One region of the Promicromonospora sp. NPDC023987 genome, then DNA from elsewhere that is predicted to be linked to it. Evidence: predicted binding sites of a transcription regulator. Region 1 holds the regulator's gene; the other holds the start of a gene.
The links. Region 1 encodes LexA, which represses DNA repair genes until DNA is damaged. Its sites were predicted from a motif close to TCGAACANNTGTTCGA; they were not measured.
Positions count from the first base shown of each region.

Region 2: the regulator LexA is predicted to act here: its motif matches at 3,792-3,807, upstream of AB0F40_RS25390 (DUF222 domain-containing protein).

Region 1 is NZ_JBEZZF010000002.1:85,209-92,610, forward strand. Features, by position in the region: gene AB0F40_RS01815 (carbohydrate ABC transporter permease) at 1-740, shown strand, start outside; gene AB0F40_RS01820 (ATP-dependent DNA helicase) at 813-2,888, shown strand; gene AB0F40_RS01825 (L-lactate dehydrogenase) at 2,898-3,887, shown strand; gene lexA (transcriptional repressor LexA) at 3,971-4,744, opposite strand; gene AB0F40_RS01835 (hypothetical protein) at 4,995-5,441, shown strand; gene nrdR (transcriptional regulator NrdR) at 5,561-6,031, shown strand; gene AB0F40_RS01845 (DUF5302 domain-containing protein) at 6,181-6,414, shown strand; gene AB0F40_RS01850 (hypothetical protein) at 6,607-6,864, opposite strand; gene AB0F40_RS01855 (helix-turn-helix transcriptional regulator) at 7,024-7,402, opposite strand, start outside.
Region 2 is NZ_JBEZZF010000094.1:3,203-10,604, reverse strand. Features, by position in the region: gene trpS (tryptophan--tRNA ligase) at 1-671, opposite strand, end outside; gene AB0F40_RS25405 (tRNA (cytidine(34)-2'-O)-methyltransferase) at 984-1,490, shown strand; gene AB0F40_RS25400 (DUF4143 domain-containing protein) at 1,661-2,854, shown strand; gene AB0F40_RS25395 (hypothetical protein) at 2,895-3,638, opposite strand; gene AB0F40_RS25390 (DUF222 domain-containing protein) at 3,848-5,593, shown strand; gene AB0F40_RS25385 (GAP family protein) at 5,685-5,924, opposite strand; gene AB0F40_RS25380 (hypothetical protein) at 6,062-6,361, shown strand; gene putP (sodium/proline symporter PutP) at 6,905-7,402, shown strand, end outside.

The sequences.
Region 1 (7,402 bases):
CCGTCACGCCCACCCAGGAGACCCTGCGCCAGCCGCTCGGCCTGTTCCCCACCGGGATCGACTGGGCCAACCTAGCCACCGCGTGGAACCGCGCCGAGATCGACCACTACTTCGTCAACACCCTGATCGTCGCGGCAGGCGCCTGGTTCTTCCAGATCCTGGTCGCCACCACCGGCGGCTACGTGCTGTCGGTCCTGCGACCGCGGTACGGCAACGCGATCTTCGCACTCGTGCTGGCGACGCTCTTCGTGCCGTCCGTCGTGCTCCTCGTGCCGCTGTACCTGACCATCCTCGACGTGCCGATCGTGCACGTCAGCCTGCTCAACACCTTCTGGGCGGTCTGGCTGCCGATGGGCGCCAGCGCGTTCAACGTGCTCCTGGTCAAGCGGTTCTTCGACGGCCTGCCCCGGGAGATCTTCGAGGCCGCCCGCGTCGACGGCGCCGGACCCTTCCGGCTGCTGTGGAGCATCGTGCTGCCGATGTCCAAGCCCATCCTCGGCGTCGTCTCCGTCTTCGCCGTCATCGCCGCCTGGAAGGACTACCTCTGGCCCATGCTGGTCCTGCCCGACCCCGCCAACCAGCCGCTGTCCGTCCGGCTGCCCGCCATCGCCCCCTACCTGGAGCTCGACGTGTTCCTCGCGGCGCTCGCGATCTCGACTGTCCTGCCGATCGCCCTGTTCCTCGGCTTCCAGCGCCTGTTCCTGAGCGGGGCGGGGCTGGGCGGCGCGGTCAAGGGGTAGCGGCCCGGCCGGCGGCCGGTGCCTGTGGACGACGTGGGGTGCATGTCGGTGGCCCGGCCTAGGATCGAGAGTGTGACCAGCCTTCCCGACGCACCGACCGCCCCCACCGCCGACGAGCGGATTCCCGACGTCGAGGAGCTCCTCGACCTCGCTGTCGGTGAGCTGGGCGGTGGGCGCCGGGACGGCCAGCACCGGATGGCGGTGGCGGTCGGCGAGGCCATCGAGAAGGGCGAGCACCTGCTCGTCCAGGCGGGCACCGGCACCGGTAAGTCGCTCGGTTACCTGGTGCCCGCCGTCCGGCACGCGGTGGCCGCGGGGAGCAAGGTCATCATCTCGACCGCCACCCTCGCGCTCCAGCGGCAGGTCATCACGCGCGACCTCCCGCTGGTGGCGAAGGCGGTGGCGCCGCAGCTTCCCCGGGAACCACGCATCGCGCTGCTCAAGGGCTGGCACAACTACCTGTGCGTGCACAAGGTGGGGGGAGGGTACCCCGCCGACGAGCCCACGCTCTTCGACCTGCCCGGCGGTGAGGACCACCCGCGTACCGAGGAGCCCGCCACGTCCGGGGGCGCGCGCAGTCGGCGCAAGGACGACGGCGCCACGCTCGCCGACCACGTCCGCCGGCTGCACGAGTGGGCGGGGGAGACGGAGTCGGGTGACCGAGACGACCTGGTGCCCGGCGTGCCGGACCGGGCCTGGCGCCAGGTGTCCGTGACCGCCATGGAGTGCCTGGGCGGCAAGTGCCCCATGCTCGCCGAGTGCTTCCCGGACAAGGCGCGCGCCACCTCCCGCGACGCGGACGTGGTGGTCACCAACCACGCGATGCTCGGTATCGCTGCCACGGGCAGCCCGGGCATCCTCCCGGAGCACGACGTCGTGGTGGTCGACGAGGCGCACGAGCTCACGGACCGGGTGACGTCGTCGGCGACGGTGGACCTGTCCATGGCCTCGGTGGAGAACGCCGCCCGGCTGGCCCGCCGGCACGCCGGCACGAACACCGACACCCTCGACCAGGCGGCGCAGGCGCTCGGGACCCTGCTCGTCACGGCGCCCGCCGAGCGGTTCCCGAACGGTCTGCCGGACGGCCTGCGCACGGCGGTCGGTGCGGTACGGGATGCCGCACGCGAGGTGCTGAGCACGCTGAAGCCGGACACGGGTGGCGGCAAGGGACAGGCTCAGGGCCAGCCCGAGCCGGGCCTGAAGATGGCGCAGGGCGCGATGCTGCAGCTGTTCGAGACCGCCGAACGCATGGCCTTCCAGGACACGACCGCCGACGTGCTCTGGTGCTCGCGCCCGGACAACGGGTGGGGCGGGTTCGGTGACAACGTGACCCGCCTGCACGCGGCACCGCTCCACGTCGCCGGACTGATCCGCATGCATCTGCTGGGCGAGGCGACCGGCGTGTTCACGTCGGCCACGCTGGCGCTGGGCGGCACGTTCGAGCCCGTGGCGGGCACGCTGGGCCTCAAGGGCGAGGACGCCCCGCCGTGGCAGGGGCTGGACGCCGGCAGCCCGTTCGACTACCCACGCCAGGGCATCCTGTACGTGGCGCGGCACCTGCCGGCCCCCGGCCGCGAGCCGACGACGGAGGCGCAGCTCGACGAGATCGCCGAGCTCATCACGGCCGCCGGGGGGCGCACGCTCGGCCTGTTCTCGTCCCGGCGCGCGGCGAACGCGGCGGCGGAGGCCATGCGCGAGCGGCTGGACTTCCCGATCCTCGCGCAGGGCGACGACCAGCTACCCACGCTGGTGCGGCAGTTCGCCGAGGACCCGGCCGCCTGCCTGTTCGGCACGCTGTCGCTGTGGCAGGGCGTCGACGTCCCGGGACCGTCGTGCCAGCTCGTCCTCATCGACCGCATCCCGTTCCCGCGCCCGGACGATCCGGTCAAGGCGGCGCGGGCCAGGGCCGTCGAGCAGGCGGGTGGCAACGGGTTCATGGCGGTGTCCGCGCAGCACGCCGCGCTGCTGCTCGCGCAGGGTGCCGGGCGCCTCGTGCGGAGCATGGACGACCGGGGAGTCGTCGCGGTCCTGGACCCGCGTCTCGCGACCGCGCGGTACGCCTCGTTCCTCACGCGCTCGATGCCCGGGTTCTGGCCCACCACGGACTCCGCGCTGGTCCGCGCCGCGCTGGCGCGGCTCGACACATAGCCTGGAGACATGTCAGTCCCTTCGGACGTCCAGGCCGCGCAGCCGTCCGGGTCACGCACCACCAAGCTGGCGGTGGTGGGTGCCGGGGCGGTCGGTTCGACGCTGGCTTTCGCCGCGCTCACGCGGGGTTCGGCTCGCACCATCGCCCTGCACGACGTGAACCGGGCCAAGGTGGAGGCCGAGGTGCTCGACCTGCAGCACGGCCTGATGTTCACGTCCCAGGCGCAGGTGGTCGGCTCGGACGACGTGGCCGTCTGCGCGGGGGCGGACGTCGTCGTCGTCACGGCCGGGGCCAAGCAGAAGCCCGGGCAGACCCGGATCGACCTCGCCGAGGCGACCATCGGGCTGATGCACCAGATCCTGCCCGGGCTGGTGGACGTCGCGCCGGACGCGACCTACCTGATGGTGACCAACCCCGTGGACGTCGTGACCTACGCGGCGCTCAAGATCTCCGGCCTGCCGCGTGAGCAGCTCTTCGGCAGCGGCACCGTCCTGGACTCGTCGCGGCTGCGGGTCGTGCTCGCCGAGCGCTGCGGCGTGGCCGTCGGGAACGTGCACGCGTACATCGCGGGGGAGCACGGTGACTCGGAGATCGCACTGTGGAGCTCCGCCACGATCGGCGGTGTCCCGCTGCTGGACTGGGCTCCGCTGGGCGGCAGGCCACCGATCGACGCAGCGGTGCGTGCGGAGGTGCACCACGAGGTGGTCGACTCCGCGTACCGGATCATCGCGGGCAAGGGGGCGACCAGCTACGCCGTCGGCCTGGCCGGAACCCGCATCATCGAGGCGGTCCTGAACGACGAGCGCCGGGTCATGCCGGTGTCCTCGCTGCTGGACGACTACCACGGCATCAGCGACGTCTGCCTTTCCGTGCCGTCGCTCGTGGACCGGCGCGGTGTCACCGACACGGTGCGGGTCCCGATGTCCGACGACGAGCTGGCCGGCCTGCGTGCCTCGGCGGACAGTGTGCGGGCGGTCCAGCGGCGCTTCGGCTTCTAGAAGCAGCGAAGGTCTCGACAGGCTCGACCACCGGTGCGTACCCGTTGGTCGAGCCCATCCGTTGGTCGAGCTTGTCGAGACCCTTACAGGCTGCGCAGCACCGCGACCACGCGGCCCAGGATCTGCGCCTCGTCGCCCGGGATGGGCTCGTAGGCAGGGTTCTGCGGCAGCAGCAGCACGTGGCCGTCCGCCTGCTTGAACGTCTTGACCGTGGCTTCACCGTCGATCATGGCCGCGACAATCTCGCCCTGCTCGGCAACGTTCTGCCGCCGGACCACCACCCAGTCCCCGTCGCAGATCGCGGCGTCGACCATCGAGTCACCGGCGACCTTGAGCAGGAACAGCTCGCCGTCGCCGACCAGCTGGCGGGGGAGCGGGAAGACGTCCTCGACGACCTGCTCGGCCAGGATCGGACCACCGGCGGCGATCCGGCCGACCAGCGGGACGTACGACGGCGGCGGGGTGCTGGCGTCGTCGGGCACCGAACCACCCCAGTGGACCTGGCCGCTGCGGCGCGGCTCGGGCCAGTGGATCTCGCCGCGTGTCGGCTTGTCGACCTGGTCCGCCAGGGGTTCGACGAGCTCCATCGCGCGCGGCCGGTTCGGGTCGCGGCGCAGGAAGCCCTTCTTCTCGAGCATCTGGAGCTGGTGCTTGACGCTCGACGGGCTCGCCAGCCCGACGGCCTCGCCGATCTCACGCATCGACGGCGGGTAGCCCCGCGTCTCGAACGACTGCCGAATCGTGTCCAGCACGAGGCGCTGCCGTTCGGTGAGGCGGTCTGTCGGAGAGATCGTGTGTACGTCAGCGACCGCCTTGTCGCTCGGCGCGTCCAGCGTGGCGACGCCAGGGAGTGTCATGTCGACAGCTAGTGCCGTGTCGGCGGCTCTCGTGTCGCTGGTCCCGTCCCGTCCCGTCATGCCCGTGCCCCTCCCGTTCCGACAAATGTTCTCTCGTGCGTCACCCACTCTAGATCACAAACTCGCTCGGCTCAAACGAATGTTCGAGCGTGTCTCGACATCGACGGTGTCCCGTGCTACACAATGGTACGGGCGTTCGACGAACGCTTGTATGAACGACAAGAGCTCAGTCACTCTTCGAGGAGGGGCCATGGGGGACGTGATCCCGCTGCGGCAGTACACCCCGACGTATGGACAGGCGTACGCGCCGTCGTATGGCCGGGCCTATGTACCGGTGTCTCGGCCGACCGTGGTCCCGGCGTACCGGCCGGCCCGGGAACGCACGATCGCCGACCGGCTCGGGCTGTCCGGTCTGCGGCTCACCCGGCGCGGCCGGGTGACGCTCGTGCTGCTGGCCATGCTCCTGCTCGCGCCGATGATCACCTGGGGCGCGACGGCGGTCGCCAGCTCACCGGGCGAGCCGACGGAGGTGCGGGTGCACGCGGTGCAGCCGGGGGAGACGCTCTGGGGCTTCGCCCAGGAGATCGCGGAGCCCGGCGAGGACGTCCGGCACGCCGTCGGGCGGCTCCAGGAGCTGAACCAGATGTCGTCGGGCTCTCTGGGGGTCGGGGAGCTGTTGCTCCTTCCCAAGGAGTGACGAGAGACCACAATTCGCCGTCAAATGGCGCGGCGATGTTGCATGGGGGTGGTTTGCCCGCTTACGGTCGGGGCGCGACCGGAGGCCTCCGGTCGGTGGTCGACCACGCAGGAGTGAGCATGCACTGCCCGTTCTGTCGCCATGCTGACTCGCGCGTGGTGGACTCGCGGACCGCCGACGACGGCCTGTCGATCCGGCGCCGGCGCCAGTGCCCCAACTGCAACCGGCGGTTCACCACCGTCGAGACCGCGAGCCTGTCCGTGGTCAAGCGTTCCGGCGCCACCGAACCGTTCAGCCGCGACAAGGTCGCCGCGGGTGTGCGCAAGGCGTGCCAAGGGCGTCCGGTGAGCGACGACGACCTCGCGATCCTGGCCCAGCGCGTCGAGGAGACCCTGCGGAGCAACGGCAGCGCGGAGATCGACGCGTACGAGGTGGGCCTTGCGATCCTTGGCCCGCTGCGCGAGCTCGACGAGGTGGCCTACCTCCGGTTCGCGAGCGTCTACCAGTCGTTCGACTCGCTCGAGGACTTCGAGAGCGCCATCACCTCGCTGCGCGCGGAACGTGCCGAGCGGGCGGCCGCGCAGGCCTGAGGGCTCGCCCGGAGCCGCCACGGGGCCGGGTATCGGTGGCCGGAAGCTGGACCGTGCCCAAAAATGTTGGCACCTCGTTGTGCCGTAGTGCAGGCTGGGCGACGACGGACCCGATCGAGGGACCCCCGGAACAAGAGGAGGTGATCGGTGTGACGGACGAGAAGCCCAATGCCGAGGCGGCAGAGGTCGAAGCCGAGGGCGTAGAGGAGCCCAAGGCCGCGACAGCGCCGAGCAAGGACGCGAAGGCACGGTTCAAGGAAGCGCTGGACCGCAAGAACGCGGCTCAGCACCGGACCGCCGCCGGCGACGTGAACACCGGTGCGGTGCACGGTTCGGAGACGACCGGCCCTGTGCAGAAGATGTTCCGCCGCAAGTCCGGCTGATCCTCGGTAACGAGGGCCGCCGACCGGGTATCTGACCTGGTCGGCGGCCTTTGTTGCGTTCACCGCCAGCAACGCTCAGGCTCTGTTCCGCCTCACCGAGACCACTGACAGGGGCTGACGGCGCAACTCCGCAGGGTGGCCTGAGACTGAGGTGATCATCATCGGCTGCGCCCGTGCGCCGTGCCGCAGGAGTCAGCCGTGGGCGAGGATCTTGAGGGCGACGACCCCGACGGCGAGTGCCGCGAGCACGCCCAGCGCCAGTATCCGAGCCGGCCAGGTCAGCTTGGTGCGGCGGACGCCGAGCCAGGCGATGAGCACCAGCGAGACGATCAGTGCGCCGACACCGACGCGCAGCGCGGCGGTCACCTCCCACCATCCGCGGGCTGCGGCTGCCAGGGCGAGCAGCGGGACGACGATGGTCAGCAGAGCGCCACGGCTCGTCGCTGTCATGGCGCGGACCTTGGCCCGGTCCGGGAACCGGCCTTGCGCGGCGAGGTGCGCGATGAGCTCCGCGAGCCAGGCGGCCGCGACGGTGCCGACGGCGGTGATGGTCAGTGATCCCGCGGCAGTCCCGGCGGTGAGGCCGTGCGCGTGAGCGTGCAGCGTGAGTCATCGACCGTGTCTTCCGTCAGCGGTTCGCAGGGCGGGATCTGCCGTATAGGAAGCGAGGAGCGCTAGCTTGTCGGCGCTGTCGGTTCCGACGTCCGGGTGGTAGATCGCGAGAACGAGCGCGTGGGCAGTGTCGCTGATGATGAGTTTCTCGCGGTTGAGGGTGAGCGTGCCGACGGTGGGATGGTTCATGGTGATGGGCCAGCTCTGCCGAGCTTGGACGTCGTGTTGCGCCCAGAGGGTGCGGAAGTGGTCGCTGGCGAGGGAGAGCTCGCCGACGAGATCGATGAACCGGATGTCGTTCGTGTCTGTCCCGACCGAGCGGCGGAAGCCGGCGACCAGCCGAGCAGTGGTGTCGTCCCAGTCGGGATACAGAGCC
Region 2 (7,402 bases), on a different contig from region 1:
ACGGTCCGGGTGGCCTCGAGATGCGGCAGCTGGTCCTCGCCGACCGGCACGAGGTTGCCGTGGCAGAACAGGATGTCCGCGGCCTGGTGCACCGGGTAGGTGAACAGCAGGCCGCTCGTTCCGCGGCCGCCGCGCTCTGCCGCAGCGGCCGCCTCGGCCTTGACCGTGGGGTTGCGCTCCAGCTCGGCCACGGTGACCAGCGACAGGAACGGCAGCACGAGCTGGTTCAGCGCGGGTACGGCCGAGTGCGTGAAGACGGTGCTGCGCTCGGGATCCAGGCCGGCCGCGAGATAGTCGAGCAGCACCTCGTGGACGACGGCGGGCAGGTCGCCGGCGTCGTCCCGGTCGGTGATGACCTGGTAGTCGGCGACGACGAGGAACACCTCGACGCCAAGGTTCTGCAGGCGCACGCGGTTGGCCACGGTGCCGAGCAGGTGGCCCAGGTGCAGTGCTCCAGTGGGCCGGTCCCCGGTCAGGACTCGGTACTCCCCCGGGTTCCGGACGATCAGGTCCTCCAGCACGGCGGTGCGTTCGCGCGCCGCCGTGGCGGAGCGGGTGGAGCTGACCGGTTCGCGGGATGTGGCCGACGGCGGTGCGGTCGCCGGCGGGGTGGTCGCCGGCGGGGTGGTCGCCGGCGGGGTGGTCGCCTCGGGTGTAGCGGTGACGGACATGTGGGTCTCCTTGGTCAGGGAGCTGCCCACGAACGGCGTCGGGCACAGAAAAGTCCCGGGCTGCGGTGAGCAGCTCGGGAATTCTGTGCGGATGGGCGCGTCAGGTCACGGCTGCGAGTGCAGCCGCCACCAGTTGAGCCCGTGCGTCATGCGCTCAGAGTATGCGGGCGGTCGGCGTCGGGCAAGGACGGTCGGCGAAGGTCCGCTTCCAGCATGCAGTGCGGCATGGTCCAGCGCCCCGGAGCAGGCCAGATCACATGGTCGAAGCGGACCAAGCATGACCGCCCGGCGTCGGGCGGGGAGAATGGGGCTGTGCCGCAACCGCCTGACGCCTCCGTGCTGCCCGAGTCCCCGCTCGCCCACATCGTCTACTTCGAGCCCCGCATCCCCGGTAACACCGGGTCCGCGATCCGGCTCGCAGCGGTCACCGGGGCCCGGCTGCACCTGGTGGAGCCGCTGGGCTTCGACCTGTCGGAGGCCAAGCTGAAGCGGGCGGGCCTCGACTACCACGACCTCGCCGTCATGGACGTGCACCCGTCGCTCGACACGGCGCTCGACGCCCTGCCGGAAGCGCGGGTCTTCGCGTTCACGACCCGCGCGACCACGCGCTTCACCGACGTCGAGTACCGGCCGGGTGACGTGCTGCTGTTCGGCCCGGAGCCCACCGGGCTGCCGCCGGAAGCGCTCGCCCACCCGCGCGTCACCGACGAGCTGCGGATCCCGATGCTGCCCGGGCGACGGTCGCTCAACCTGACGAACGCGGCGTCGATAGCGGTGTACGAGGTGTGGCGCCAGGCGGGGTTCGCGGAGGGCGCGTGAGGCGCGATCGATCGCAGAAGTGATACTGAGATCCTCGCAGAAGTGATATCGGAATGATCGCAGAAGTGATACTGAGATCCTCGCACGAGTGATAACGTCGCCGGGTGAATGGCTACAGAACGCGGATCGCCGACCAGATCGTGCACGACGCCCTTGCCACGTTCGGCGCCGTGATCATCGAGGGGCCGCGCGCAGCAGGCAAGACCACGACAGGCCTGCAGGTGGCGACCAGCAGCATCCGCCTGGACGCGTCGCCTGAGATCGCCGCTCTGGCCGAGACCTCACCAAGCACGGTCCTCACCGGCAAAACTCCACGACTGATCGACGAATGGCAGCTCGCGCCGACACTATGGAATGCGGTCCGCCACGAGGTCGACCAGCGCACAGTCCCGGGTCAGTTCATCCTGACCGGGTCAGCGACGCCTCCCGATGACATCACCCGCCACAGCGGCGCGGGTCGGTTCCGCCGCGTGACGCTCCGTCCCATGACGCTTGCCGAGAGCGGCGACAGCACAGAAGCCTTCACCCTCGCGGACCTGTTCGACGGCGCGAAGATCGCCGGAGTCGGTGGCCCCACCGTCGAGGAGTACGCCGACCTTCTGGTGCGTGGGGGGTGGCCGGCCCTCGTCGCACAGCCGAACCGTTCGGCACAGGAATATCTCAGTAGCTATCTGGACGACGTCGCCCGCGTCGATCTGCCTCATGCTGATCTCCGAGCGGACCCTCTGCGCATGCGTGCCCTCATCCGCGCGCTGGCCCGCAACGTCTCGACAGAGATATCTGCAACGAAGCTCAGCAAGGAGGCCGAGATCGGAGCATCGAACACGGGCGTCTCCGCGCAGACGGCCCGCAAGTATCTCGACGCCCTCTCCCGTGTCTTCGTCATCGAGGAGCAACCCGCCTGGGCCACACACCTGCGTTCAAAGGTCCGACTACGCACCCAGCCCAAGTGGCATTTCATCGACCCGTCGCTCGCGGCCGCCGCGATGGGAGCAAACCAGCGGATGCTCCTCGACGACCTCAACACGCTGGGGCTGCTGTTCGAGTCGATGTGCATCCGAGACCTGCGTGTCTACGCCCAGCAGCTCGCCGGCTCCGTGTACCACTACCGCGATGAGGTCGGCCTGGAGGTCGACGCGATCGTCGAGCTCAACGATGGCCGCTGGTCTGCATTCGAGGTCAAGATGGGCGGTGCCAAGAACATCGAGCTCGCCGCCCACAACCTCACGAACCTCGCGGCCAAGGTCTCCGAGAAGCGCTCCGGCCAACTAGCCTCCCTCAACATCCTCACCGCCGGAGCCGCCAGCTACACCCGCCCCGACGGCATCAATGTCGTTGCTCTCGGGCACCTCGGCGCAGTCTGACAGTCAGCGGCCAGTGCTACCCCTGCGATCGTGCCGCCACCTACGGCCGGACGACCAGCACCCGACCCGGGGCAAGCTCATACCTCCCGGGCACGACGCCGGGGCTCGCCGCTCCTGCCTGCGCGATCACCGTGACGGGCGGCTCGCCCACCACGCGGTCCGACGTCGGGAACCACGTGCGCCCCGAGCTGACCACGATGAGCATGCCGTCGATGTGCCCGGCCGGGGAGAACGTCTCGGACCCGTCCGGGTAGCGACCGATCCCGGCCGCGGCAAGCTGGTCGGCGGTACCGACGACGTCGGGTACCGCGATGCCTACCTCGCTCACGGACAGCAGGTCGCGGGGGCCGAACGGGACGAGCTGGATGTCGGGCCCGTGCAGGCTCGAGGCCTTCGCAACCGACGCGGACCCGGCACCCAGCGTTGAGGGGAGATCACGGCGCGCGATGATTTCCAGCACCGACCGGTCCGGGCCCGGGAAGTAGAGGGACCGCGCGTTCCAGGCCAGCTGCGATTCGATCTCGGTGCGGTCACCGTCGGCCAGCAGGCCGGGGCCCGCTGCGAGGAAGGCCCGGGCGGCGTCGAACCGCGCGTCGTCGACGAGGAAGGCGTAGTGCTGGTCGCCCACCGCAGCTGCGTCCTCCCGGAACCGGATGACCGACCGTCCGACGGTCACCTCCACCGCCCCGATCTCTTTCCGCACCGGTAGCCCCAGGACGCTCTCGTAGTACGCAGCGGTCTCCGCCGTCGACCGGGTGACCGTGTCGACGCTCATGATCTCCATGCGACTCAGCCAACAACCTCAACGCCAGTTGAGGTCAAGCGGGGATCAGGAGATCCCGTCAGCCACAGTCAGGTCCCACGTCTCGGCCTCACCCGAGTCGCACCTCGCTACGCCGTGAAAAGTTATCCACAGATTCCTGTTTGCCCCTGCGGATCGCACGAACGTTCGAGAGAATGGGGTGAGCGGACAACGGATCGGGGGTGGGACCAGTGGAGCAGTCGACGGATGGCATGGCGGCCGGTGGTCTGCCTCCCGCGGGTTCGATCGAGGACGCGTTGGCGCGGATCGAGGGTGCGCTGGGCGATCTGGCGGGCCTGGTTGGTCCGGAGGCGCTGGACGGGTGGGACGCGCCGAGCATCGGCCGGTTGGTCGAGGCGCACTCCCGAGTCCGTCGGTTGACCGGCCGGTTGGACGGGGTGCGGTACACCCTGTTGCCGCGGATCGAGGCCGAGGGTTCGTGGCGGTCGAGCGGGATGGCCCGCACGTTCACGTCCTGGCTGCGCCTGCGTGAGGGTGTGTCCGCGGCCACGGCGAGCAAGGACATGACGATGGCCCGCCGGCTGGCCACGGCACTGCCGGTGACGCGCGAACGGCTGGTCGCAGGGACCTTGGGGGTGGATCACGCGCGGGTGATGACGGAGGTCGCGCCGACCAGCGAGACCCGCACCGACGCCCTGGCGTGGCTCATCGATACCCGTACGGGTGAGACGACGACGCCGGAGCGGTTCGTGCAGACCGTGCCGGTCGACTTCCCGGACCCGGTGGATGACCCCGATGGTGACCGCACCCGTGAGCAGATCACGCGGGTGCTGGAGGGTGCGGTCGCCGACGGGACGCTGGTGACCGGGGAGGGCCTGGTCCTGCGGGAGGCCGGCTCGTTGAACGCGGACCAGTTCCGGGTCGTGGCACGCCGGTTCGCGACCGTGACCGACCCGGACACCGACGACACCGACGACGACAAGGCCGCGCAGGGCGAGTTCCTGGACCTGGCCAAGACCTTTGGTGGGTATCACGTGGCGGGGTTCCTCACCGACGAGCACGGCCTGCTGGTTCAGACAGCGCTCACCGCGGTGCTGGGTGCGCCCGCTGCGGAGGACACCAGGACGTCCACCCAGCAGCGGGCACAGGGCCTGGCAGACGTGGCGCGGATAGTGCTGGACACCAACCAAGCCGCACCCGGCGCGGCAATACCACCACACCTGAACGTCACGGTGTCCTGGACGGAGCTGGTCACCCAGGTCACCCGCACCCGCGACGGCCTCTGCCTGACCTGCGGACACACACCCACCCGCGGCAACCAGACAGGCAGTGGCGCAGGCGGGGGCGCGGCGGGGGTGAGCGACCCCGGTACGGCCGGTGGAAGCGCAACAGGCACCACGGGTACGACGACGGCAGGCTCGGACATCCCCAGCTGGGGCGCGGGCACGCTATCGGTGTCCGGGCTGCTGTCAGCGGGTGGCCCCGTGTTCACCGAGACCGGTGGCCGTGCACCACGCGCGCTGCTGCGCCGGTTGGCGTGTGACAGTGCGGTCACGAGGATCGTGTTCGGGCCGGATGGTGCGGCTCTCGATGTCGGGCGCGCGCAGCGGACAGTGACCGGGCAGATGCGTCGCGCCGTGATCGCCAGGGACAAACACTGCGTGTATCCGGGGTGTGACCAGCCACCGTCCCGATGCGAGGTCCACCACGCGGTACGGCACTGGGCCGACGGCGGCCAGACGTCGGTGGCGAACAGTGCGCTGCTGTGCTGGTTCCATCATCAGCTGGTGGACGCGCGTGGCATCGTCATGCACTGGGCCGGCAAGCCCGCCACCGACACCACCACCACTGGCACGACCACCGTCGTCGGGGCGCTGGTGGAGACCGGGTGGTCCTTCACCGACGCCCGCGGGCATCGCATCCACCTACCCGAAGCCATCGAGGCCTTACCCCCGCCGGACGCCGAAGCTGCCTGACCCGCAGCCTCCGGGCCCCCGCACGGCGCCTGCACAGGGTGTCGAGCAGCGCAGGCGTGCCGACCTACTGGTGCCCTCGTCCCTCCACCGTTCACAGGGTCGAGATACCGTCACCGAGCATCTTCGCGCCAAGGACGAGTAGCAGCACGGCCATGATGGCCGCGTTGTTGCGGATCATCCAGGACTTGAGCTCGTCCAGGACCCCGGCGGCCCGGGCGCCCATGGAGAAGTAGATGACGACGGGCGTGACGACGCCGGCGCTGGCCACCACCGCGAACACGAGCGCCGCGACGGGCAGCGACTGACCGATCGCAGCACCCGCACCGACCACCTCCGTCCGAACAGATCCCCGCCAACGGATCCCTGCCGACGACCTGCCGATGTCCTGCCACGCTAGGCATCGACGCCACGGCAAGCGTCACCCGAACAGGGTGACCCAGCGGATCCGCCCGCTGCCGACGATGAGGCGTGAGCACCCACGACCTCGCGTCTTTGTTCGGGTCGCGGATACGGTTCGGGTCGCGGATACGCCAGTCGGCCAAGGGCGGTCTGGCGGACGAACGACTCGACCCCGCTGTCAGCGGCGCCTCGAGCCGGGTGAGCGCCGTCGCCGCGCGCGGCGCGACGTCCCGTTCCGCCAGGCCGGCGACGACGCCGTCGACCAGCGCGCCCACGTCGATCCGCGTCATCACGGCCTCGGTCAGCCGACCCGCGAGCGCCGACCGGACGGTCGGGTCCTCCGCCAGGGGGCCGACCGTGGCGACGTAGCGGTCGGTGTCGGTCAGTGTGCGCTCCGCCCAGGCCGCGACGACGCCTGCGGGCGCCAGCAGGGCACCGACGACGATCAGGACGACGGCGGCCGCGCTCCGCCCACGACGCCGGGCGGACGGGCCGCGCGAGCCGTCGGGCCTGTCCTGCCGCTCGGCGACGCGCCGACGGAGCTCGGCGTTCTTCCGTTCGAGCGCGGCGAGCCGGGCTGTGTCGCTCGGTCCGGCGTCGCGCGGCCCGGCGTCGCTCGGTCCGGCGTCGCTCGGCCCGGCGCGTGTGGCCCGGCGCCGTGTGGCCCGGCCGCCTCGCTCATGGTGTCCCTCCCCTGGTGTGCACCGCACGCAGGCTGCGCGTGCAGGGTTCGATGCTGCGGGAGCAACCGGGCGGGGCCTCACCCAGAATGGGTGAGCGGCCATGGGCCCGGTCCAGCGCCGAAGCCGGTCCGGCGACCGGTGTGAGCTGTCGGCGGCAGTTCGTGCCACACTTTCGGGGCTCAAGTGCAATCGCACGTAAGTTTTTTCCGCAACGAACTGGAGCGACTCCATGACCCCCGAGGCTTGGAAGACGATCGCGATCGTCGCGTACCTCGCACTGATGCTGGGTATCGGCTACGCGGCGTTCCGCCGCACGAAGGACAATCTCGACGACTACATGCTCGGCGGCCGGCGGCTCAGCCCGGGAGTCGCGGCGCTCAGCGCCGGTGCGTCGGACATGTCGGGCTGGCTGCTGCTGGGCCTGCCGGGCGCCATCTACGTGAGCGGGCTCGTCGAGGCCTGGATCGCCATCGGCCTGACGATCGGCGCCTGGCTCAACTGGAAGTTCGTGGCGCCGCGCCTGCGCGCCTACACGGAGACGGCGAAGAACTCGATCACCATCCCGAGCTTCTTCGAGAACCGGCTGCACGACACGTCGCGCCTGCTGCGCGTCTCGTCAGGCGTGATCATCCTCGTGTTCTTCACGTTCTACGTCTCGTCCGGCATGGTGGCCGGCGGCACGTTCTTCGAGGGCACGTACGGGTTCGACTACACGACCGGCATCTGG